DNA from 3 places in the Streptomyces sp. NBC_01012 genome. Region 3 is predicted to be linked to each of the others. Evidence: riboswitches for the same ligand, from Rfam matches in the RefSeq annotation. Region 3 holds a riboswitch; each other region holds the start of a gene.
What was found. Region 3 has a riboswitch for cobalamin ahead of OG623_RS02740 ((2Fe-2S) ferredoxin domain-containing protein). Riboswitches for the same ligand answer to the same signal wherever they lie in the genome.
Positions count from the first base shown of each region.

Region 1: linked by a shared signal. The riboswitch ahead of OG623_RS10795 (ribonucleoside-diphosphate reductase subunit alpha) and the one ahead of OG623_RS02740 ((2Fe-2S) ferredoxin domain-containing protein) in region 3 are both predicted to bind cobalamin.
Region 2: linked by a shared signal. The riboswitch ahead of OG623_RS33170 (ABC transporter substrate-binding protein) and the one ahead of OG623_RS02740 ((2Fe-2S) ferredoxin domain-containing protein) in region 3 are both predicted to bind cobalamin.

Region 1 covers NZ_CP108688.1:2,475,944-2,483,115, forward strand. The annotation lists gene OG623_RS10780 (DUF3311 domain-containing protein) at 1-182, shown strand, start outside; gene mctP (monocarboxylate uptake permease MctP) at 179-1,813, shown strand; gene OG623_RS10790 (GNAT family N-acetyltransferase) at 1,922-2,422, shown strand; cobalamin riboswitch at 2,464-2,600, shown strand; gene OG623_RS10795 (ribonucleoside-diphosphate reductase subunit alpha) at 2,739-5,174, shown strand; gene OG623_RS10800 (ribonucleotide-diphosphate reductase subunit beta) at 5,288-6,244, shown strand; gene OG623_RS10805 (hypothetical protein) at 6,241-6,453, opposite strand; gene OG623_RS10810 (GlxA family transcriptional regulator) at 6,535-7,172, shown strand, end outside.
Region 2 covers NZ_CP108688.1:7,437,107-7,444,278, forward strand. The annotation lists gene OG623_RS33150 (ABC transporter substrate-binding protein) at 1-497, shown strand, start outside; gene OG623_RS33155 (type B 50S ribosomal protein L31) at 646-909, shown strand; gene OG623_RS33160 (acyl-CoA dehydrogenase) at 1,020-2,870, shown strand; gene OG623_RS33165 (hypothetical protein) at 2,867-3,037, shown strand; cobalamin riboswitch at 3,120-3,307, shown strand; gene OG623_RS33170 (ABC transporter substrate-binding protein) at 3,338-4,405, shown strand; gene OG623_RS33175 (FecCD family ABC transporter permease) at 4,402-5,487, shown strand; gene OG623_RS33180 (ABC transporter ATP-binding protein) at 5,484-6,272, shown strand; gene OG623_RS33185 (PRC and DUF2382 domain-containing protein) at 6,430-7,172, opposite strand, start outside.
Region 3 covers NZ_CP108688.1:618,378-625,549, reverse strand. The annotation lists gene OG623_RS02750 (FAD-binding protein) at 1-342, shown strand, start outside; gene OG623_RS02745 (hypothetical protein) at 266-1,819, opposite strand; cobalamin riboswitch at 2,079-2,202, shown strand; gene OG623_RS02740 ((2Fe-2S) ferredoxin domain-containing protein) at 2,341-2,691, shown strand; gene OG623_RS02735 ((2Fe-2S)-binding protein) at 2,721-3,374, shown strand; gene OG623_RS02730 (glutathione-independent formaldehyde dehydrogenase) at 3,542-4,687, opposite strand; gene OG623_RS02725 (hypothetical protein) at 4,782-4,919, opposite strand; gene OG623_RS02720 (hypothetical protein) at 5,048-5,518, opposite strand; gene glpK (glycerol kinase GlpK) at 5,616-7,133, opposite strand; gene OG623_RS02710 (MIP/aquaporin family protein) at 7,161-7,172, opposite strand, start outside.

The DNA.
Region 1 (7,172 bases), 1.9 Mb from region 3:
CCCCCTTCGTCGCGATGCTCTGGGTCAGCTCGTACGCGAAGGTCGAACCGACCTTCATCGGCATCCCGTTCTTCTACTGGTACCAGATGCTCTGGGTGCTCATCTCCACCGCTCTCACGATGACCGCGTACAAGCTGTGGCAGCGTGACCAGCGCGCCCGCAAGGGGGGTGCGTCAGCATGAACGACGGCGTGAACGGCATCGCACTCGCCGTATTCATCTTCTTCTTCGTGGCCGTCACGGTCATCGGTTTCATGGCCGCGCGCTGGCGCAAGGCCGAGAACGAGGCCAGCCTCGACGAATGGGGCCTGGGCGGACGCTCGTTCGGCACCTGGGTCACCTGGTTCCTGCTCGGTGGTGACCTCTACACGGCCTACACCTTCGTGGCGGTCCCCGCGGCGATCTACGCGGCGGGCGCGGCGGGCTTCTTCGCCGTCCCGTACACGATCCTCGTCTACCCGCTGATCTTCACCTTCCTGCCCCGCCTGTGGTCGGTGTCGCACAAGCACGGCTACGTCACCACCTCGGACTTCGTCCGGGGCCGCTTCGGATCGAGGGGCCTCTCGCTGGCGGTCGCCATCACCGGCATCCTCGCCACGATGCCGTACATCGCGCTGCAACTGGTCGGCATCCAGGCCGTGCTGGACGTGATGGGCGTCGGCGGCGGTGAGACCACGCACTGGTTCGTCAAGGACCTGCCGCTGCTGATCGCGTTCGCCGTGCTCGCCGCGTACACCTACTCGTCGGGGCTGCGCGCGCCCGCGCTCATCGCGTTCGTCAAGGACGGCCTGATCTATCTGGTCATCGCCGTGGCGATCATCTACATCCCGATCAAGCTCGGCGGGTTCGACGAGATCTTCTCCAAGGCGAGCGAGGCGTTCGCCCAGAAGGACCAGACGACGGGCCAGCCACGTGGTGCGCTGGTTCCCGGCGAGATGGGCCAGTGGGGCTACGCCACCCTGGCGCTGGGCTCGGCGCTGGCGCTCTTCATGTATCCGCACTCGATCACGGCCACGCTCTCCAGCCGCAGCCGTGAGGTGATCCGGCGCAACACCACGATCCTGCCGCTGTACTCGCTGATGCTGGGCCTGCTGGCCCTCCTCGGCTTCATGGCGATCGCCGCCGGCATCAAGGTGGACAACGGCCAGCTCGCCATCCCGCAGCTGTTCGAGAACATGTTCCCCGACTGGTTCGCCGGTGTGGCCTTCGCCGCGATCGGGATCGGTGCCCTGGTGCCGGCCGCGATCATGTCGATCGCCGCGGCGAACCTCTTCACCCGCAACATCTACAAGGACTTCCTCAAACCGGACGCGACACCGGCCCAGGAGACCAAGGTCTCCAAGCTGGTCTCGCTGCTGGTCAAGGTCGGCGCGCTCGCCTTCGTCCTCACCATGGACAAGACGGTCGCAATCAACTTCCAGCTGCTGGGCGGCATCTGGATCCTCCAGACGATGCCGGCCCTGGTGGGCGGTCTGTTCACCCGGTGGTTCCACCGCTGGGCCCTGATCGCCGGCTGGGCGGTCGGCATGGTCTACGGCACGGTGGCCGCGTACGGCGTCGCCAGCCCCACCCAGAAACACTTCGGCGGCTCGTCGGAGGAGATCCCCGGAATCGGTGAGATCGGCTACATCGGCCTCACGGCGTTCGTGCTGAACGTGATCGTCACGATCGTGCTGACGTTCGTCCTGAACGCGGTGAAGGCACCGGCCGGCGTGGACGAGACCGCCCCGTCCGACTACACGGCGGACGTGGGCGACCCCGGCGTCAAGGCCGAGCTGCCGCCGGCCACGGCAGGCTCCCCCGGCGGTCACTGACCCCCGCGCGCCGCTCGCTCCACCTCGTCCCGGCAGGGCCTCGCCCTGCCGGGACGAGGTGCGAAAAACGGGGGCGCCCTTCCCGGCGGCTGCGGCACACTGCCGTCCATGGACCTTTCGATCAGACCGGTACGGACGGCCGAGTTCGCGGATCTGGGGGAGATCACCGCCCAGGCGTACCTCGATGACGGGCTCCTGGACTTCGGCGCCGACGATCCCTATCTGGAACAGCTGCGTGCCGTGGAGCGCCGGGCCGCCGAGGCCGAGGTGCTGGTCGCGGTGGACACCGACGGCCGGCTGCTGGGCGGCGTCACCTACGTCGCGCCCGGCAGCCCCTGGTCGGACATCGCCACCGGGGACGAGGCCGAATTCCGCATGCTGGCGGTCTCGCCCGGCGCCCGTGGCCGAGGGACGGGCGAGACGCTCGTACGGGCCTGCATAGAGCGGGCGCGGGCCGCCGGAGGGCTGCGTGGGATCGTCCTTTCCACGCAGTCGGCCATGCTGGGCGCCCACCGGATCTACCGTCGCCTCGGCTTCGTACGCACTCCGGAGCGGGACTGGTTCCCCCTGCCCGGCCTGGAACTCCTGACATTCCGCCTGGAGCTCTGAACCCGCCACGACACAAGATGTGGGGGCTTCTTCAATCGGCAGCCCCCACATGTATGCTCGACCTCGCTGTCGCCGCAGGGGAATCCGGTGCGAATCCGGAACTGTCCCGCAACGGTGTGATCGGTGCGCATTGCGCGTGCCCGAAGTCCGAAGACCTGTCGACAGTGCGCCCGGCTCGACCGAACCGGGCGCCGAGACGTCCGGGCCCCGCGGAGGGCAGGTGGACGCCGTGCGCCGTGCCGCCCTGTCTTCCGGGCGCGGCCCTGCCCGGCTGCCCCGCTCCCGCAGGCCCTGAGCCGAGCGAGGGATAGCCCCAGTGACCATCGCGCCAGCCGACCCGGTTTCAGTCACGGAATCCGAGGGCCGCACGACCGACGCGCCCGGGACCGCACTGCTGCGGACCCTGACCGGCCTCACCGCCGATCTGCCCGACACCGACCCCGGACGGGTGGCCGCCGCCGCACTGCGCGGCCGCAACGCCCGGTCGGACGAGGCCGAGCTGCGCTCGCTGGCCACCGAGGCCGCCGCCGGCCTGATCTCCGAGGACCCCGCCTACTCGCGGCTCGCCGCCCGGCTCCTCACCCGGGCCATCGCGGACGAGGCCGCGGGACAGGGCGCCGTCTCCTTCTCCGCGTCGGTCGCCGTCGGACACCGCGAGGGCCTGATCGCGGACCGTACGGCCGAGTTCGTCACGCTGCACTCCGCCGCCCTCGACACGCTGGTCGACCAGGCACTCGCCGACGGTGCCGACGACCGCTTCGGCTACTTCGGTCTGCGGACGCTGCACAGCCGCTATCTGCTGCGCCACCCGCTCACCCGTGAGGTCGTCGAGACCCCCCAGCACTTCATGCTGCGCGTCGCGGCCGGGCTCGCCGACGACAACTCCGAGCGCGCGCTGGAGGAAGTGGCCGCGCTGTACGGCCTGATGAACCGGCTGGACTATCTGCCCTCGTCCCCCACCCTCTTCAACTCCGGCACCCGCCACCCGCAGATGTCCTCCTGCTATCTGCTGGACTCGCCCAAGGACGAGCTGGACTCGATCTACGACCGCTACCACCAGGTGGCACGGCTGTCCAAGCACGCGGGCGGCATCGGACTCTCGTACTCCCGTATCCGCGCCCGGGGTTCACTCATCCGTGGCACGAACGGGCACTCCAACGGCATCGTGCCGTTCCTGAAGACGCTGGACGCCTCGGTGGCCGCGGTCAACCAGGGCGGCCGCCGCAAGGGCGCAGCCGCCGTCTATCTGGAGACCTGGCACGCGGACATCGAGGAGTTCCTCGAACTGCGTGACAACACCGGCGAGGACCAGCGGCGTACGCACAACCTCAATCTGGCGCACTGGATCCCGGACGAGTTCATGCGCCGTGTCGACGCGGACACGGAGTGGTCGCTGTTCTCCCCGGCCGACGCCCCCGAGCTCGTGGACCTCTGGGGCGACGCGTTCGACGCCGCCTACCGCGCCGCCGAGGCCAAGGGCCTGGCCCGCAGGACGATCCCGGCGCGCGAGCTGTACGGCAGGATGATGCGGACGCTCGCGCAGACCGGGCAGGGCTGGATGACGTTCAAGGACGCGTCCAACCGCACGGCGAACCAGACCGCCGAGCCGGGCCGCGTCGTTCACTCCTCGAATCTCTGCACGGAGATCCTCGAAGTCACCGACGACGGCGAGACGGCCGTCTGCAACCTGGGTTCGGTCAACCTGGGCGCGTTCGTCGCCGACGGCTCCATCGACTGGGAGCGGCTCGACGCCACCGTGCGCACGGCGGTGACCTTCCTGGACCGCGTGGTGGACATCAACTTCTACCCGACCGAGCAGGCCGGCCGCTCCAACGCCCGCTGGCGCCCGGTGGGTCTGGGCGCGATGGGCCTCCAGGACGTCTTCTTCCAGCTGCGCCTGCCGTTCGACTCCCCCGAGGCACGCACGCTGTCCACGCGGATCTCCGAGCGGATCATGCTGGCCGCCTACGAGGCGTCCTGCGAGCTGGCCGAGCTCCCCCAAGCACCTTCGACAGGCTCCGGTGCAGGGGGGACCCCCAGGGGCCCGCTGCCCGCCTGGTCCGAGACCCGTGCCGCCCGCGGTGTGCTGCACCCCGACCACTACGCCACCGAGCTGAACTGGCCGGAGCGCTGGGACGCCCTGCGGGCCCGGATCGCGAAGAGCGGCATGCGCAACTCCCTGCTGCTGGCCATCGCTCCCACCGCCACCATCGCTTCGATCGCCGGTGTGTACGAGTGCATCGAGCCGCAGGTCTCCAACCTCTTCAAGCGCGAGACGCTCAGCGGGGAGTTCCTCCAGGTCAACGCCTATCTGGTCGACGAGCTGAAGAGGCTCGGCGTCTGGGACGCACGTACCCGTGAGGCGCTGCGCGAGGCCAGCGGTTCCGTGCAGGGCTTCGGCTGGATCCCCGAGGACGTACGGGCGCTGTACCGGACGGCCTGGGAGATCCCGCAGCGCGGTCTGATCGACATGGCGGCGGCCCGTACGCCGTTCCTCGACCAGAGCCAGTCGCTGAACCTGTTCCTGGAGACGCCGACGATCGGCAAGCTCTCCTCGATGTACGCGTACGCCTGGAAGCAGGGGCTGAAGACGACGTACTACCTGCGGTCGCGCCCGGCGACCCGGATCGCCCGCGCGGCGGCCGGGAAGACAGCCACCGCCACTGTTCCCGTACAGCAGGCCGCCGCTCCCGAAGCGGACGCGGTCGCCTGCTCCCTCGAAAACCCCGAGTCCTGCGAGGCCTGCCAGTAATGAGCTCCGCCCACCCGTCGCCCGACCACCGCCCCTCGACGTCGGCGCTTCGCACCGCCCACCCTGCTTCGAAGAACCTGCTCGACCCGGGCTTCGAACTGACCCTGCGTCCCATGCGCTACCCGGACTTCTACGAGCGCTACCGGGACGCGATCAAGAACACCTGGACGGTGGAGGAGGTCGACCTGCACTCCGACGTCGCCGACCTCGCCAAGCTCTCGCCCGGTGAGCAGCACATGATCGGCCGGCTGGTCGCGTTCTTCGCGACGGGGGACTCGATCGTCTCCAACAACCTGGTGCTGACGCTGTACAAGCACATCAACTCGCCGGAGGCGCGGCTCTATCTGTCGCGTCAGCTGTTCGAGGAGGCCGTGCACGTCCAGTTCTATCTGACGCTGCTCGACACCTATCTGCCCGATCCCGAGGACCGCGCGGCGGCCTTCGACGCGGTCGAGGAGATCCCCTCCATCCGCGAGAAGGCGCAGTTCTGCTTCCGCTGGATGGACTCGGTCGAGACGATCGACCGGCTGGAGACGAAGGCCGACCGCCGGCGCTTCCTGCTCAACCTGATCTGCTTCGCCGCGTGCATCGAGGGGCTGTTCTTCTACGGCGCTTTCGCGTACGTGTACTGGTTCCGCTCGCGCGGTCTGCTGCACGGTCTCGCCACGGGTACCAACTGGGTGTTCCGTGACGAGACGATGCACATGAACTTCGCCTTCGAGGTCGTGGACACCGTCCGCAAGGAGGAGCCGGAACTCTTCGACGACGCCCTTCAGCAGCAGGTCACCGACATGCTGAAGGAGGCCGTCGAGGCGGAGCTGCAGTTCGGCCGCGATCTGTGCGGCGAGGGTCTGCCGGGGATGAACACCGAGTCGATGCGCCAGTATCTGGAGTGCGTCGCCGACCAGCGGCTCACCCGGCTCGGCTTCCCCGCGCTCTACGGTTCCGAGAACCCGTTCTCGTTCATGGAGCTCCAGGGGGTCCAGGAGCTGACGAACTTCTTCGAGCGCCGTCCCTCCGCCTACCAGGTGGCGGTGGAGGGCTCGGTCGGCTTCGACGACGAGTTCTAGATCCTGGCCCAGGACCTGACGTAGGGGCGCCGCGTGGCCGTGACCGGCTGCGCGGCGCCCGCCGTTTCCGGGGGCGCGGACTCCCCTCGCCGTTCCGCCTCCCGCAGCTCGCGGTCGATCCGGCGCTCCCGTGCGAACCCGACCAGGGTGGGCAGCAGGATGAGGGTGAGAAGTACGACTATGGACAGGTAGCTCAGGAATGTGTTCATGGCTCCACTGTCGTCCGTGCGCCAGGATTCCGGCAGTGGCAGGACTGTCAGGGACCCTCGAATTGCTGCCACACTGACCTCATGCTGCAAAACGTCGCCACTCTGCTGCTCGACGAGGTCCACCCCTTCGAACTCGGCGTCCTGTGCGAGGTGTTCGGACTCGACCGGTCCGACGAGGGGCTGCCGGTCCTTGACTTCGCGGTGGTGTCGGCCGAAGGTCCGGTCCTCCGGACACACGCCGGCTTCACCATCAGCACCCCCTACGGTCTGGACCGTCTGGAGGAGGCCGACCTCATCGCCGTACCGGCGGGGAGCCACTTCATGGAGCGGTCGTACCCCGAGGAGGTCCTGGATGCCCTGCGCCGGGCCGTGGAGCGCGGTGCGCGGGTGCTGAGCGTCTGTTCCGGCGCCTACGTCCTCGGTGCGGCCGGGTTGCTCGACGGCCGCCGTTGCACCACCCACTGGCAGCATGCCGACGAGCTGTCCCGCCGCTTCCCGAGGGCCCGTGTGGAACCGGACGTGCTCTACGTGGACGACGGCCCTGTCATCACATCGGCCGGCACCGCCGCGGGCATCGACGCAGCCCTGCACCTGGTCCGCCAGGCGCACGGCCCCGCCGTCGCGAACACCATCGCGCGCCGCATGGTGGTCCCCCCGCACCGGGACGGAGGGCAGGCGCAGTACATCAAGCGCCCGCTCCCCCGCACCCGGTGCGACAC
Region 2 (7,172 bases), 6.8 Mb from region 3:
TGGGCCAGGCGCGCACCCTCGACCGGGTCGCCGACCGGTTCGCGGACCTCGCCCGCTCGCTCGGCGGCGAGCCGGTCCCGGCCGCCGCCGGCGAGCTGCACGCCGCCCGCGAGCGGCTCCGCGCGGCCACGAGCACCCCCGGCGGCCCCAGGGTGCTGGCCCTCTCGCCCGCCGGCCCGGAACAGGCGTACGTCGCCCGGCCCCAGATGTGGCCCGAGCTGCGCGTGCTGGCCGAGCTCGGGGTCGGCCTCGTCGCCCCGCCCGACGGCGCCGGGGTCAACTGGGCGACCCTCGACTGGGCGGACGCCGCGGCCCTGGAGCCCGACATCGTCCTGGCGGACGTCAGGTCCAACGCGGTCCCGCTCGACGGGATCGCCGCCTGGGAAGCCGCAGGAGCAGGCGCCCGGATCGCGCCGTGGAACCCGGAACCGCTGTGCAGCCCCCAGGCCCAGGCGCGGTTCCTCTCGCTGGTGGCGGACGCGGTGGCGGGAGATTGAAGAGGATGCCTCGGCCGGAGCCGCCCCTCGATGACGGCACCGGCTGATATCTCTGCTCCGTACGGACGTCCCGGATCGCGCGGGGGTGTGCACCTGGTGAGGCTGGCGGGAGCCGGGACGTGAGATCCCCGTACCTCCAGGAGCAGAGATGCAGCAGGACAAGCACCCGTCGTACCGTCCCGTGGTCTTCCGTGACCGTTCCGCCGGGTACGCCTTTCTGACCCGGTCCACCGCGTCGAGCGAGCAGACGATCGACTGGGACGACGGCAACAGCTACCCGGTCATCGATGTGGAGATCTCCGCCGAGAGCCACCCGTTCTTCACGGGCAGGGCCAGGGTGGTCGACACCGAGGGACAGGTCGCCAAATTCGAACGGCGCTACGGCGACGAGGGCAAGGGTGACGCCGGTTGAGCCGGGGGCCGTTCAGGGCGGTGTGCCGCGCCGGGTCCCGGCATATGTCGCCCTGACCGGCCGGCGTGCCCAGCGGTGTCCTCGCCCCCCTCACGGTCGTTGATTTCTTCATGACCGTGACCCTGACCGACACCGTCCCACCGTCCACCACCGAACTGCTGACCGGCGTCCTCCTCGGTCCGGAATTCCGCCGCGAGCACGGATTCTGGCAGCGGCTGATCAGCACAGAACCGTTCCGCCGCCCCGCCGGCGGAACACCCGAGGAGCGGCTGGAACTCGCCTACGACCGGTTGCGGGTCCTCAACCTCTCCCTGGACAGCGGAGCGCGTCTGGCCGCCGATCCGCGCGCGCTGGCCGCCCTGCACGCCTGGCTCGGTCCGGTGGACCCCGCGCTGACCACCGTGGCGGGCATCCACTACAACCTCTTCCTCGGCAGTCTCCTGGACCACGACCGCACCGGCCGCCGTGATCTGTCGGACTATCTGACGATGCGGCGCATCGGCACCTTCCTCTGTACGGAGGTGGCGCACGGCAACAACGCGGCCGCGATGGAGACCACCGCGACGTACGACCGTGAGCGGGACGGCTTCGTCCTCAACACCCCGAACCCGGGCGCGCAGAAGTTCATGCCCAACACGAGCCCGGCGGGCGGGGCGAAGTCCGGCCTGGTCGCCGCCCGCCTGGTGGCCGACGGATCCGACCACGGGGTGCGCCTCTTCCTGGTGCACCTCACCGACGACGTACGGGCGCTGCCCGGGGTCCGGGTGCGGCGGCTGCCCGCCCGGATGGGCAGCCCCGTCGACCACTGCCTGACCTCGTTCGACCGGCTCTTCGTGGCGCGGGACGCCCTGCTGGGAGACGGCGACGAGGGCGAAACCCCGGGCGGCTTCAGAACCGGTCCCGGGGACAGACGACGGCGCTTCCTCGCCTCGATCGGGCGGGTGACCCCCGGCCGCATCTCGATGAGCGCCTGCGCGGCGGGCTCGGCCAGGGCGACCCTGGCGGTCGCCGTGCGCTACGGCGGGCACCGGATGATCTCCGGGACCCGTGGCGCACCGCCGGTGCCGGTCAGCGCCCACCGGACCCACCACGGACCGCTCGCCTCCGCCATGGCCACGGTCTTCGCCATGAGCCTGCTCCACCGGCGGGCCCAGGAGCGGTGGGAGGCCCGCACGGACGAGGACGGGCGGGCAGAGGCGGGCATTCTCGTCGATGTCGCCAAGGCGTGGATCACCTGGCGGGCCCGTGACGTCATCGTCGAGAGCCGTGAACGCTGCGGCGCGCAGGCGCTGCTGGAGAACAACGGTATGACCGAACTCGTCACAGGCGTGGAGGGGGCCATCACCGCGGAGGGCGACAACATCGCGCTGTACGCCAAGGCGGCGGCCGACATGCTCTTCGCCGCCGAGCCGGGCCGCGACGACGTCCAGGACCCCGCCCCGGAGCCGGGTGAGCTGAGCGACCCGCGCTTCCTGGGCCGGCTCATGGCGGCCGTCCAGGACATCTGGTTCGCCCGGGCCAGGGCCCGCGCGACGCGCGCGCCCGACGCGGACACACTCGGACGCTGGAACGCGGCCTCGGGCCCGGCCCTGCGCGGGGTCGAGGCCCATGCGTACCGGCAGGCCGCCGAGGCCTACGCCGAGGCGCGCGCGGCGCTGCCCGCGGGGGAGGCCAGGGACCGCGTCGGGGAGCTGGAGCGGCTGTTCGCCGTCGAGTGGGTGTCCCGCAACAGCGGCGATCTGCTGTCCGCCGGTCTCCTGAGCCGCGCTCAGGTGGACGCACTCCCGGAGGCCGCCGAGGAACTCCTCGCGGCGGTCGCCGCGCACGCCCCCGAGCTGGCCGACGCCTTCGCCCTGCCCGAGAAGCTGCTCGCGGACTGGCCGATCGCGGGACCGGGCTACGCGGACGCGTACGACGACCCCCGGGGCCCCTGGCACACCGGCCGGGCGAACACCCGATGAGCGCCCCACGCAGGGTGCGGCCGGTGTGCGGCCGCCTGGGCGAGCGGCTGGAGACCCTGGGCCTGCGCGCCGTCCTGCTGGCCTACTGGGGTACGGCGTCCGTGCTCTCGCGCCGGTGCGGGAAGCCGCACAGGGACGGAGGCGAATCGGTTCACCCCAAGCGCTGAACCGCCCGACGGGCGCCCGGCCCGGAGCCGGCGGCGCCCGTCGGCCGTACCGCCGAGGGCCCGGGGCCGTCGGCGCGCCACGTGATAGCTTGCGGATGCCAGTCACACTCCACGTGGAGTCAGGGAATCCGGTGCGAATCCGGAGCTGACGCGCAGCGGTGAGGGGAACGGGCGGGGCCACGGCCACTGGGGCACCTCAGGGTGCACCGGGAAGGCGCTCCGCCCGGACGAACCCGAGTCCGAAGACCTGCTGGCACCCGCTTCCGCACCGGGAAGCGGCCCTTGTAACGGGCTTCGCGCATGAGCCCAGAGAACGCCGAGGATTCCGTGCTCCCCATAGTCAGCGCCGTACGCCGCACAGCCCTGCTCACCGCCGCGCTCGCCCTCCTGGCAGCCTGTGGCCCGGGCGGCGGCTCATCCGACGGGGCCGCGGGTGCCGCCGCCGGCTTCCCCGTGACGCTGAAGAACTGCGGCCGTACGGTCACCGTCGACGCCGCACCCCGTCGCGCCGTCTCCCTGAACCAGGGATCGACGGAGATCCTGCTCTCCCTCGGCCTCGCCGACCGGCTCGCCGGAACCGCGACCTGGACGGACCCGGTGATGAAGGGGCTGGAGAAGGACGAAGCCACCGTGCCCCGCCTCGCCGAGAACCAGCCCTCCTCCGAGAGAGTCCTCGCCGAGGAACCCGACTTCGTCAGCGCCTCGTTCGAATCCATCCTCGGCAAGGGCGGCGTCGCGACACGCGATCAGTTCGATGATCTCGGCGTACCGAGCTACCTCTCACCCGCCGACTGCGCGGGCAAGGACAACAGCGGCGGCGGCGACGGTTCCCGCTCCGAGCCCCTGGCCATGGACCGCGTCTACGACGAAGTGCGCGATCTGGCCAAGGTGTTCGGCGTCCCGGAGCGCGGTGAGAAGCTGGTGGCCGGCCTCCAGGACCGGGTCGACGAGGCGACCGCGGACATCGACGCGTCCGGCACCACCCTGCTCTACTGGTTCGCCAACGCCGAAGCCCCCTACCTCGCGGGCTGTTGCGGCGCACCCGGCATCATCACGCGGGAGCTCGGCGCGAAGAACGTCTTCGACGACTCGCACGAGGAATGGCCCCAGATCAACTGGGAGACGGTCGCCGACCGTGACCCCGACGTGCTGGTCATCGGCGACCTGACCCGCGAGTCGGAGACGGCCGAGAGCGCCCGGAAGAAGATCGAGTTCCTGGAGTCCAACCCCGCCACGAAGAACATGACCGCCGTCCGGCACAAGCGCTACGTCCTGCTCAGCGGCCAGGCCATGAACCCGACCATCAGGACCGTGGAGGGCGTGGAGCGCGTCGCGGCCGGACTGCGTTCCTTCGGACTCGCGGGGTGACGAAGACCGAACAGGTCCCCGGCGCACGCGAGGAGCGGCCGTCGGCGACACCGCCCGCGGGAAGGGCCCGGATCCTGGGCGAGGGGCTGCTGTGGACCGCGGGGACCGTCCTGCTGCTCCTGTCCGTCGCGGTCGCCGTCACGATCGGACCCGCCCGCATCTCCGTCCCTGACGTCTGGTCGGCGGTGGCCTCGCACCTCGGCATCGGCGAGGGGCGGCTCACCCCGATCCGGGACGGCATCATCTGGAACCTGCGCATGCCCCGCACCCTGCTCGCCGCCGTGTGCGGGGCCGGGCTCGCGGTGTGCGGCACCGTGATGCAGTCGCTGCTGCGCAACCCGCTCGCCGACCCGTTCGTCCTCGGCGTCTCCTCCGGGGCGTCCACCGGCGCGGTCGTGGTGGTCGTCCTGGGCGTGGGCGGAGGAGCGGTGTCGGTCCCGGGCGGTGCCTTCGTCGGCGCCCTGTGCTCGTTCGCCCTGGTCCTGATCCTCAGCCACACGCTCGGCGGATCCACCGACCGGGTCGTCCTCTCCGGGGTCGCGGCCATGCAGCTCTTCTCCGCGATCACCTCCTTCGTCGTGATGACCGCGGCCGACGCGGAGCAGACCAGAGGGGTGCTCTTCTGGCTGCTCGGCTCACTGAGCGGGGTCGGCTGGACCGATGTGTGGATGTGCTCCGCCGTGCTGGCGGTGACCCTGCTGATCTGCCTCGGGCACGCCCGCACACTCGACGCCTTCGCCTTCGGCCAGGACGCCGCGGCCGCCCTCGGGGTACATGTCGCTCGCACCCGGATCGTGCTGCTGTGCACCACCGCTCTGCTGGCCGCGGCCCTCGTCAGCTCCGCGGGCGCCATCGGGTTCGTCGGCCTCGTCCTGCCGCACGCCGCCAGGGCACTGGCCGGGTCGGGGCACCGGAGGCTGCTGCCGGTGACCGCGCTCGCCGGAGCTGTCTTCCTGGTCTGGGTCGACACGCTGGCCAGGACCGTACTCGACCCCCAGGAGGTCCCGGTCGGTGTGGTCACCTCTCTCATCGGGGTGCCCGTCTTCGTCCTGGTCCTCCACCGCACACGGAGGAGCGCGTGAACCGGACCGTCACCCCCGGCGACGGCCTGCGCGCCGCGCGGGTCACCAGGCAGGCCGGCGGAAGGATCGTCCTCGACGGGGTGAGCATCGCCCCGCCACCCGGCGCGACCGTCGGGCTCCTGGGGCCGAACGGCTCCGGCAAGACGACGCTGCTACGGGTGATGGCCGGCGTGCTCGCCCCCGGTGCGGGCGTCGTCACGCTCGACGGCCGTACGCTCGCCGAAACAGGCCGCAGAGGTGTGGCCCGCCGCGTGGCCGTCGTCGACCAGCACGCGGTCACACAGGTCGACCTGAACGTGCTGGACGTCGTACGCCTCGGCCGCATCCCGCACCGGCGTGCCTGGTCGTCGCCGGGGCCGGAGGACGAGGAGGCGGTGCGCGAGGCCCTTGCGCGCACCGGACTCGCCGACCGGGCCGCCCAGTCCTGGCACACCCTGTCCGGCGGGGAGCGCCAGCGTGTGCAGATCGCCCGTGCCCTGGCCCAGCAGCCACGCGAACTCCTGCTGGACGAACCCACCAACCACCTGGACATCCAGCACCAGTTGGAGCTGCTCTCCCTGGTCACCACGCTGCCCCTCACCGCGGTGATCGCGCTGCACGACCTCAATCTGGCGGCGATGTTCTGCGACCGGGTCACCGTCATGAAGGACGGCCGGGTGGTCGCGGGCGGGACGCCGTCGGAGGTGATCACCGAGGAACTGATCGCCGATGTCTACCGGGTGCGCGCCGTGGTGACGCCGGAAGGCCCCGACGGGCGCCCCTCGGTGCGGTTCCTGCCGGGGTGAGCGAAGACGGGGCGGACGTACGGCGAAAAGGCGGACGTACGAATAAAGAGCGGACCTACGGCGAAAGAGCGGACCTACGACGGAAGGGCGGGCCCGTGAACCACCCGGGTCCGCCCCTCGCTACTGTCGCGCGGCCTTTCGCCGCTGGGTGAGGGGGTCAGCGACGACGTCCCTGGCCGAACTCGCCGCCCATGTCCTTGTCGCTGCCCATGTCGTCCTTGCCGTCCGCGTAGTCGATCTTCTCCTTGCGGAGCTCGGCGGAGACTTCCTTCTGCTCGGTGACCTTGCTGGTTTCGAGGCGGACCCGTTCCACCGGGACCGACTCCTTGCGGACGGTGGCTCGTTCGGCGTGCAGGGTGACCTCGACGTCCTGTTCGCCGAGATCGTTCGTCCCCTTCACACCCGTGGCCTTCTCGCCCGGCTGCAGAGGCTCGCGTACGACGCGCACCTCGTCGTGGGACACCGGCACCGTCCGCGTGACGTTTTCGGTCACGACGTACTTGTGCAGGCGTGCCGTTCCGCTCTCGTACTCCTCCGTACCGACCTGGAGCTGCTCCTCGGACCGGAGCATCTCCTCGCCGCCGGCACCGGCGGCGGACCGCTCGGCTCCGGCTCCGGCGAGCGGGCGGGACGTCGTGGAGGCCGTGTCGCGGTGCTTGCCCGTGCCGGCACCCGTGGTGCCCGCGCCGGCGGTGGTGCCGGTGGCCTTCGCCTGGCCGCCGGAGGTCGTACGGGCGGTGCCGGCTGCTCCGGCCGCACCCGCCGCACCCGCGGCGCCCGCGGCACCCATGGCTCCCGTTCCGGTCCCGGACGTCGTGCGCGCGTCGCCGCCCGCACCGCCGGTGGCCTTCCTGGTCATCCCGTAGTGCCGGTAGAGCTCCTCCTCCTCCGATACGGACA
Region 3 (7,172 bases):
GGACGCCGGTTCGTGGACGAGCCGGTCTCCTACGACCGCTTCGTTCGGGCCATGTATGCCGAGCACGCATCCGTACCGACGATCCCGGCGTGGCTGGTCACCGACGCGCGAACGCTGGCCGCGTACGGACTCGGCGTGGTCCGCCCACACACTCCACGCTTCCTACTCGAACGGCATCTGCGATCCGGCTACCTGCGCACCGGCACGTCCGTGCGCCGTCTCGCGGCCGCGCTCGCTCACCCGGCCCGAGTGACCGTCACCCGGGTCACGGCTTGGCGTACTTCAGTGGGCGCACGTACAGGTCGCCCTGGATGGCCCAGAGCTTCGCCTTGCGCATCGTGATCCTCAGCGCGTAGAAGGAATCGCGATCGAGGTTCATCACGGATGATTTCTCCCACGTAAGCTGATGCCATCCGTTGCTGAGCTCACGGAGCCGGCTGCTGTCGGCTTCGAAGCCGCGTTGGATCACGGTCCCTGCCTGGTCCATCAGGTCCACATCGAGCCACCCGCCGTCTTCGATGTCGATGAGCAACTCGATGTTCTCGCCGAAGAAATTGAGTCCCTGTGTGGTGAGCGAGGACGGCGCGTTTCCGCTACGGCTCCCGTAGCAGGCGAACTTGTCCTTCCTGATGTATCCCCGGCCGAGTGCGGACTCGCGCCAACCGGTGTGTGGGCCCTTTCCGCCCATGTAGTAGAAGTACATCTTGTCGTCGATTTCCACGGGGGTCGAGGAGAAGATGACGCTGCTGTCGAAGTCTCCGCGCGGGTACTTCCCCATGCCCTTGCCGTGTGGGATGAACGTGCTGTCATCGAGAGCGACGTCGTTCCACTCGGTGAGGTTGGTGGACCACTGCAGTGCCAGGTCGACGGTGTCGTGGTACGGAAGAGTGGTGTCGCCGTCCCGGTACAGCGAGGCGAGCCCGAGGTAGAGGTCGCCGTACTCGAAGACCGGCATCGAGTAGATCTGCGAGTCGAACCCGTTGCCCCGGTGGACCTCGACCGGTTTCGACCAGTTGATGAAATCCTTGGACCGCGACATGGCGGATACCCGGATATTGCTGTCCCACAGGCGTGTGATCAGGACGTACTCATCTGTACGCGAGTCGCGGAAGACCAGGTTGTGGCAGTCCGCTCCTGGAGAAGGGCTGTTGGCAGGCCAGGGCTTCAAATCGCTGAAGTGAATGCCGTCGGACGAGAATGCCACGCACAGCGAGGTTCCGCCGGCTTCGCGCAGCGTGATCAGCTTGTACCGACGGGTGGGGTCGGGGTCTGCGGGGTCATGGAGGACGGATGTGCCCTGAACGTTTTCGAACAGGATGTTGTTGTCCTTGCTGCCTTCGAAACCGACCAGGCCCAACATGGGCTTCGTCCAGTGCACACCGTCAATGGACTCCGCGTAACAACACCCGGTTTTTCTGTCGGCGATGACGTAGTCCTGTCCGCGTCTTTTCTCCGGAGGAGTGTTGAGTGATGCGGGGTCGCGGAGGAAGAGTGTGTAGTAGCAGCGGAACTTCTTGTGATCGGCATCCCAGAAGACGTTCGGGTATCCATTGTCGAAGCGCGGCTCCCACGGCAACCTGGGATGCTCGAATATCCCTTCCCTGAACAGGGGGTTGTGCTTCTCGTCCTTGACGAAACCGCCCATCTCGATCCGGCAGTTCGCCATTCCCTGGTGACCGTTCCAGAGGCCGGTGTCGAAGGCGAAGTACTTGTGCGGCCGGCTCGTCGGATCGGCCGGTCGTGATCTGCCGGCCGTGGGGGCGGCCGACGGACTCGCCGTCGCCGGTTCCGCCGCGGCGAGGATGCCCGCGGCGCCCATCGCCGTCGTGGCCAGGCCTCCGACCACTACGCCCCGCCTGGTGACTCCGCTGAAGGGTTCGTCGCTCATGCGCTCTCCTCGGCTTGGCACAAACTCATTGAACCGGACAGCAGACGTAAGATGTCTGCTGTTTGGTGGTCAGGCTCGCAGTGGCCGACATGGAGTGCAAGACCCTGGCGCCCACTTTGTGGATGCCGTCGACCGGCGGGCCCGGCACCGGCAGGATGCGATGATGGCTGCGACAGGGCGACGGCGGTCCGAGGAAGCCGGTGAGAATCCGGCGCGGTCCCGCCACTGTGATCGGCGAGCGGATCCCGGCAACTCCACCACCCCGCAGGGGCGGGAAGGACGGGACGAGTGGTGACCCGAGAGCCAGGAGACTCACGCGGTCGCCTCCTCGATGGACGCCGGGGCGGATCTCCCCGGAGAGAGGGCGGTTCAGCGTGCCTGAGAAGCCGGACGAAGGAACCTTGGCCGAGGCCGAGGCCGAGGCCGAGGGGACAGGGGCGGCGGCCGGCCAGGTGCCGTGCCGGATCGTCGTGTGCCGTGACTGTTGCTGCGGCACCGCCAAGGTGAGCGGAATCGATCACGCCGCGCAGACGGCACGTCTACGCTCCGAGGCACCCGTACGTGTCTCCGAATGCCTCGACGTGTGCGACCAAGCCAACGTTGTCGTGGTGCAACCCTCCTCCGCCGGCCGGGCAGCCGGCGCCAGGCCGGTGTGGCTGGGGCTCGTCAACGATCCCCGAGCCACCGAGGACATAGTGGACTGGGTGCGCGCCGGCGGTCCTGGCATCGCCCCCAAGCCCGAGATTCTCGACCTGTACGCCTGCCTGCCGCCCGGCGCCGCGCGGTCTCCGAGAGTCCCGTGAAGGATTCCGTTCGGGCACCCGGGGCGGTCGTGGCAGAGGCCCTGGACGATGTGGCGGCCATCGGGGGCTTCTTCGCCCTGCGCGTCGGAGGGGATGACGAGGGCTGGTGTCCCGTGGACCACTTCTACAGCCATGGCTTCGCCGACCTGTCCACCGCCGTTGCCGCCCGATACCGCACCACCGAGCTCCGCGTCGGAGTCTCCATCGCGCACCTGGGGTACGCCGCCCGTCTCTGGTCGCCCGTGCTGGCCTGCGTGCTGCTGCACGGAATCGTGCCGGACCTGAGAGCGTTGCAGCGCGCCGACGACAGCTCGGAACTCAGGCTGCCCGAGCCCGCCGGCTGGTATGCCGACTCGCTGTCCGACCGTACGGGCAGCCTGTACGCCGAGGTGATGCGGCACCTCGACGGCCTGCGCGCCGGCTTGCACGTCAAGGTCGCTCCGCGCCTGCTGTACGGGAACGCCGCGTCCGCGTTGGCCGGATCAGGCGGCGTGCTGCTCTCCGCCCACCCACATCTGCGTGCTCCGCTCGGCGAACTCCTCACGGATCTGCTCGGCAGGGGACAGCTCGCCGGTACGGGGCAGTTGACCGGGCCGGACCTGGCTTTCCGCCGTCGCAGCTGCTGCCTCTACTACCGCACTCCGAGCGGCACGACATGCGGGGACTGCTGTTTCGCGGGCTGAGACGAGACGGGGCACCCCCTCGGGGGTGGCGCTCTCCGTCCCGAAGGTCGCTTTCACATCTGCCGCCTCCCGCGCCGGCCGTCCCCGGCCCCGGCCGAGGGCCGGTGTGCACGGCCTGCATCGCGGGACGTCGGCCGTGCACCGGCTCGGCGCATCGGGGGTCGGGATCAGGCGGCCTTCAGGCCGGGCTTGAGCACGACCTTCGAGTACCCGTCCTCGCGCTTGTCGAACCGCTGGTAGGCGTCCTGGGCATCCTCCAGCGGCAGCCGCTTGGAGACGACGAAGCTCGGCTCGGCGCGGCCGGCGACGATGAGGTCGCGCAGCTGCTGGTTGTAGGCCTTGACGTTCGCCTGGCCGGTCGCCATCCGCAGCCCCTTCTCCCAGAACTTGCCGACGTTGAACAGCAGTCGGCCGTGCGCGGCGTCCTCGTTCGGCGCGCCGGGATCGGAGGGCACGTAGAGGCCGACCACCCCGAGCATCCCGGTGGCCCGGACGCTCTGGACGAGGGTGTTGAGCACGACCGCCGGCTGTTCCTCGCCCTCCTGCACGGTGGCCTGGTATCCGACGGCGTCGATGCCCTTGTCGGCACCGGCCCCGTCGGTCAGCTCGATGATCTGCTCGGCCGCGTCGACCTTGCTGTAGTCGACGGGCACCGCGCCGATCTGCTCGGCCAGTGCCAGGCGGCTCGGCACCTTGTCGACGCTGAACACCTTCGACGCCCCTCGCAGAACCGCGGAGTAGGCGGCCATCAGCCCGACGGGACCGGCGCCGGAGACCACCACCGTCTCGCCCGGGCTGACCTGCGCCAGCTCCGTGGCGTGGTACCCGGTGGGGAAGATGTCGGCGAGCATCGCGAAGTCGTCCTCGTGCTCGGTGCCGGGCGGCAGTCGCAGGCAGTTGAAGTCGGCGAACGGCACACGCAGGTACTCCGCCTGCCCGCCGGTGTACGGGCCCATCGACACATAGCCGTAGGCGCCCCCGGCGAAGCCGGGGTTGACGGTCAGACAGAAGGCGGTGCGGCCGGCCAGACAGTTCCTGCAGAAGCCGCAGGCGACATTGAACGGCATGCTCACCCGGTCACCCGGCTTGACACCGGCAACGCCCGGTCCGACCTCCTCGACGATCCCCATGTTCTCGTGCCCGAAGACGATCCCGGCCTCCGCCGCGGTCCGACCCTCGTACATGTGCAGGTCGGAGCCGCAGATAGCGGTCGACGTGACCCGGACCAGGGCGTCGTTGGGGTCCAGGATGCGGGGGTCGTCGACCTCTTCGACGGCGACTTCGTACGGTTCCTTGTAGACGACGGCCTTCACCATGCGCTCCTCTCCACCGAGTCGGCAGCGACGCGAGGTTCCCGCCGTCCCACCAGCTCAGCCGATCGGCCGGCCAATGGCCGGACACTTCGCTTCAAGGGGTCGACACCGGGCGGCTCTCGTCCCGGCGGACCATCTGCGCGACCTCGATCCGCTTGACCTCGATCCGCTTGACCTCGGTTCGCTCGACCTCGATCCGCGCGACCTTTCGAGGACTCGACTTCTCTCCCACCGTGCCACACATCCCTCCGGACGTCGTGACGGAGACGGCCGGTGGCCCACTCCGTCGTCACGGCCTGAGCCGTGCGGAGTGGGCCACCGTGTGGGCCATCGTGTGTGGGGCCGGTCGAAGCCGAGAGATCAGCGCCGGCACCTGCGTCGGCGGCGGTGGGAGCACCGGGACACCGCCATGCCCGTGCGGGGCGGCCCCGCGCTCAGGAAGCCGAGCCCGATGCCGAGCATCCAGGTGTCCTTGGCCAGCGGCACACCGTCCTGCGTGGGGCGCAGGCCGCCCTCCTCCCGCATGCCCGGGACCCGTAGATACAGGCCGACGAGCGCCCCGGAGAAGCCGGTCAGCGCCAGCCCGGCCAGCCGGGTCGGTACGAACGGGGCGAGGAGCGCCCCTCCGACGGCGATCTCCGTACAGGCGAGCAACCGGGTGAAGCGCCCGGGTTCGAGCTTCTCCAGGAACGGATACGCCGTACAGGCCATTCCGTGCAGTCCCTGCGCGGTGCCTTCGTCCGCCTTCAGCTTGGTCAGGCCGGAATTCAGGATGAACGCGCCGGTAGCGAGGCGTGGGGCCACATCACGTGGCTCGAACACCTTGGTCATCGAACCTCCAGAGATCTGTTCGGCAACCCCTCGTCGCGCACGGCCGGCCGGAGCCGGGGCACACATGAGAGGCGAGGACGTTGTCCTGACACGGCGGTCAGGGGACCTGCACCCAGTCGAGCGTGCGTTCCACGGCCCGCTTCCAGCCCGCGTAGCCCTCCGCGCGCTGCTCCTCGGTCCACTCGGGCGACCACCGCTTGGATTCCTGCCAGTGGGTGCGCAGTTCGTCGGTGTCCCGCCAGAACCCGACCGCCAGCCCCGCCGCGTAGGCGGCGCCGAGAGCCGTCGTCTCGGCGACCACGGGGCGGCTGACCGGAACGCCGATGACGTCCGCCTGGATCTGCATGCAGAGGTCGTTGGCGGTGACGCCGCCGTCGACCTTGAGCACGTCCAGGTGCACACCCGAGTCCTGCTCCATGGCCTCGACGACATCGCGGCTCTGGTAGCAGATGGACTCCAGCGTCGCCCGCGCCAGATGGGCGTTGTCGTTGTACCTGGCCAGGCCGACGATGGCTCCGCGGGCGTCGGAGCGCCAGTACGGGGCGAACAGGCCCGAGAACGCGGGGACGAAGTACATGCCGCCGTTGTCCTCGACCGTACGGGCGAGCTCCTCGCTCTCCGGTGCGGACTTGATGATCTTCATCTGGTCACGCAGCCACTGCACCGCGGACCCGGTCACGGCGATGGAGCCCTCCAGCGCGTACACCGCGGGGCTGTCGCCGAACTGGTAGGCCACGGTGGTGAGGAGGCCGTGCTGGGAGCGGACCAGCTCGGTGCCGGTGTTCAGCACCAGGAAGTTGCCGGTGCCGTAGGTGTTCTTCGCCTCTCCGGGCGCGAAACAGACCTGGCCGACGGTGGCCGCGTGCTGGTCGCCGAGTACCCCGGTGATGGGCACGGCGCCGCGCAGCGGCCGGGAGGTGCGTGTCGAGCCGAAGGCTTCGGGGTGCGACGAGGGATTGATGGTGGGGAGCATGGCCCGGGGGATGCCGAAGATCCCGAGGAGCTCCTCGTCCCAGTCGAGGGTCTCCAGATCCATCAGCATGGTGCGGCTGGCGTTGGTCACGTCGGTGGCGTGGATGCCGCCGTCGGGACCACCGGTCAGGTTCCACAGCACCCAGGCGTCCGTGTTGCCGAAGATGGCGTGGCCGGCCTCCGCCGCTTCCCGTACCCCGTCGACGTTCTCCAGGATCCACTGGATCTTGCCCCCGGAGAAGTAGGTCGCGGGCGGCAGCCCGGCCTTGCGCCGGATGATGTCGCCCTGCCCCGTACGTTCGAGGTTCGCCGCGATCGCGTCGGTCCTGGTGTCCTGCCACACGATGGCGTTGTAGTACGGCCGTCCGTTGCGCGGATCCCAGACCACCGTGGTCTCACGCTGGTTGGTGATACCGATGGCCGCCAGGTCGTCCGCCGTCAGACCGCCGAAGCGAAGGGCGTTCTGCATCACCGAGTTGGTGCGCTCCCAGATCTCCACAGGGTCGTGCTCCACCCAGCCTGAGCGGGGGAGGACCTGGGCGTGCTCCAGTTGGTGCTTGGCGACCTCGTTGCCGCCGTGGTCGAAGACCATGAATCGGGTGCTGGTGGTTCCTTGATCCACCGCGCCGATGAAGTCTGCCATGATGTGCCACCTCTCCGGTCGGTGTCGTCATTCCTGGGA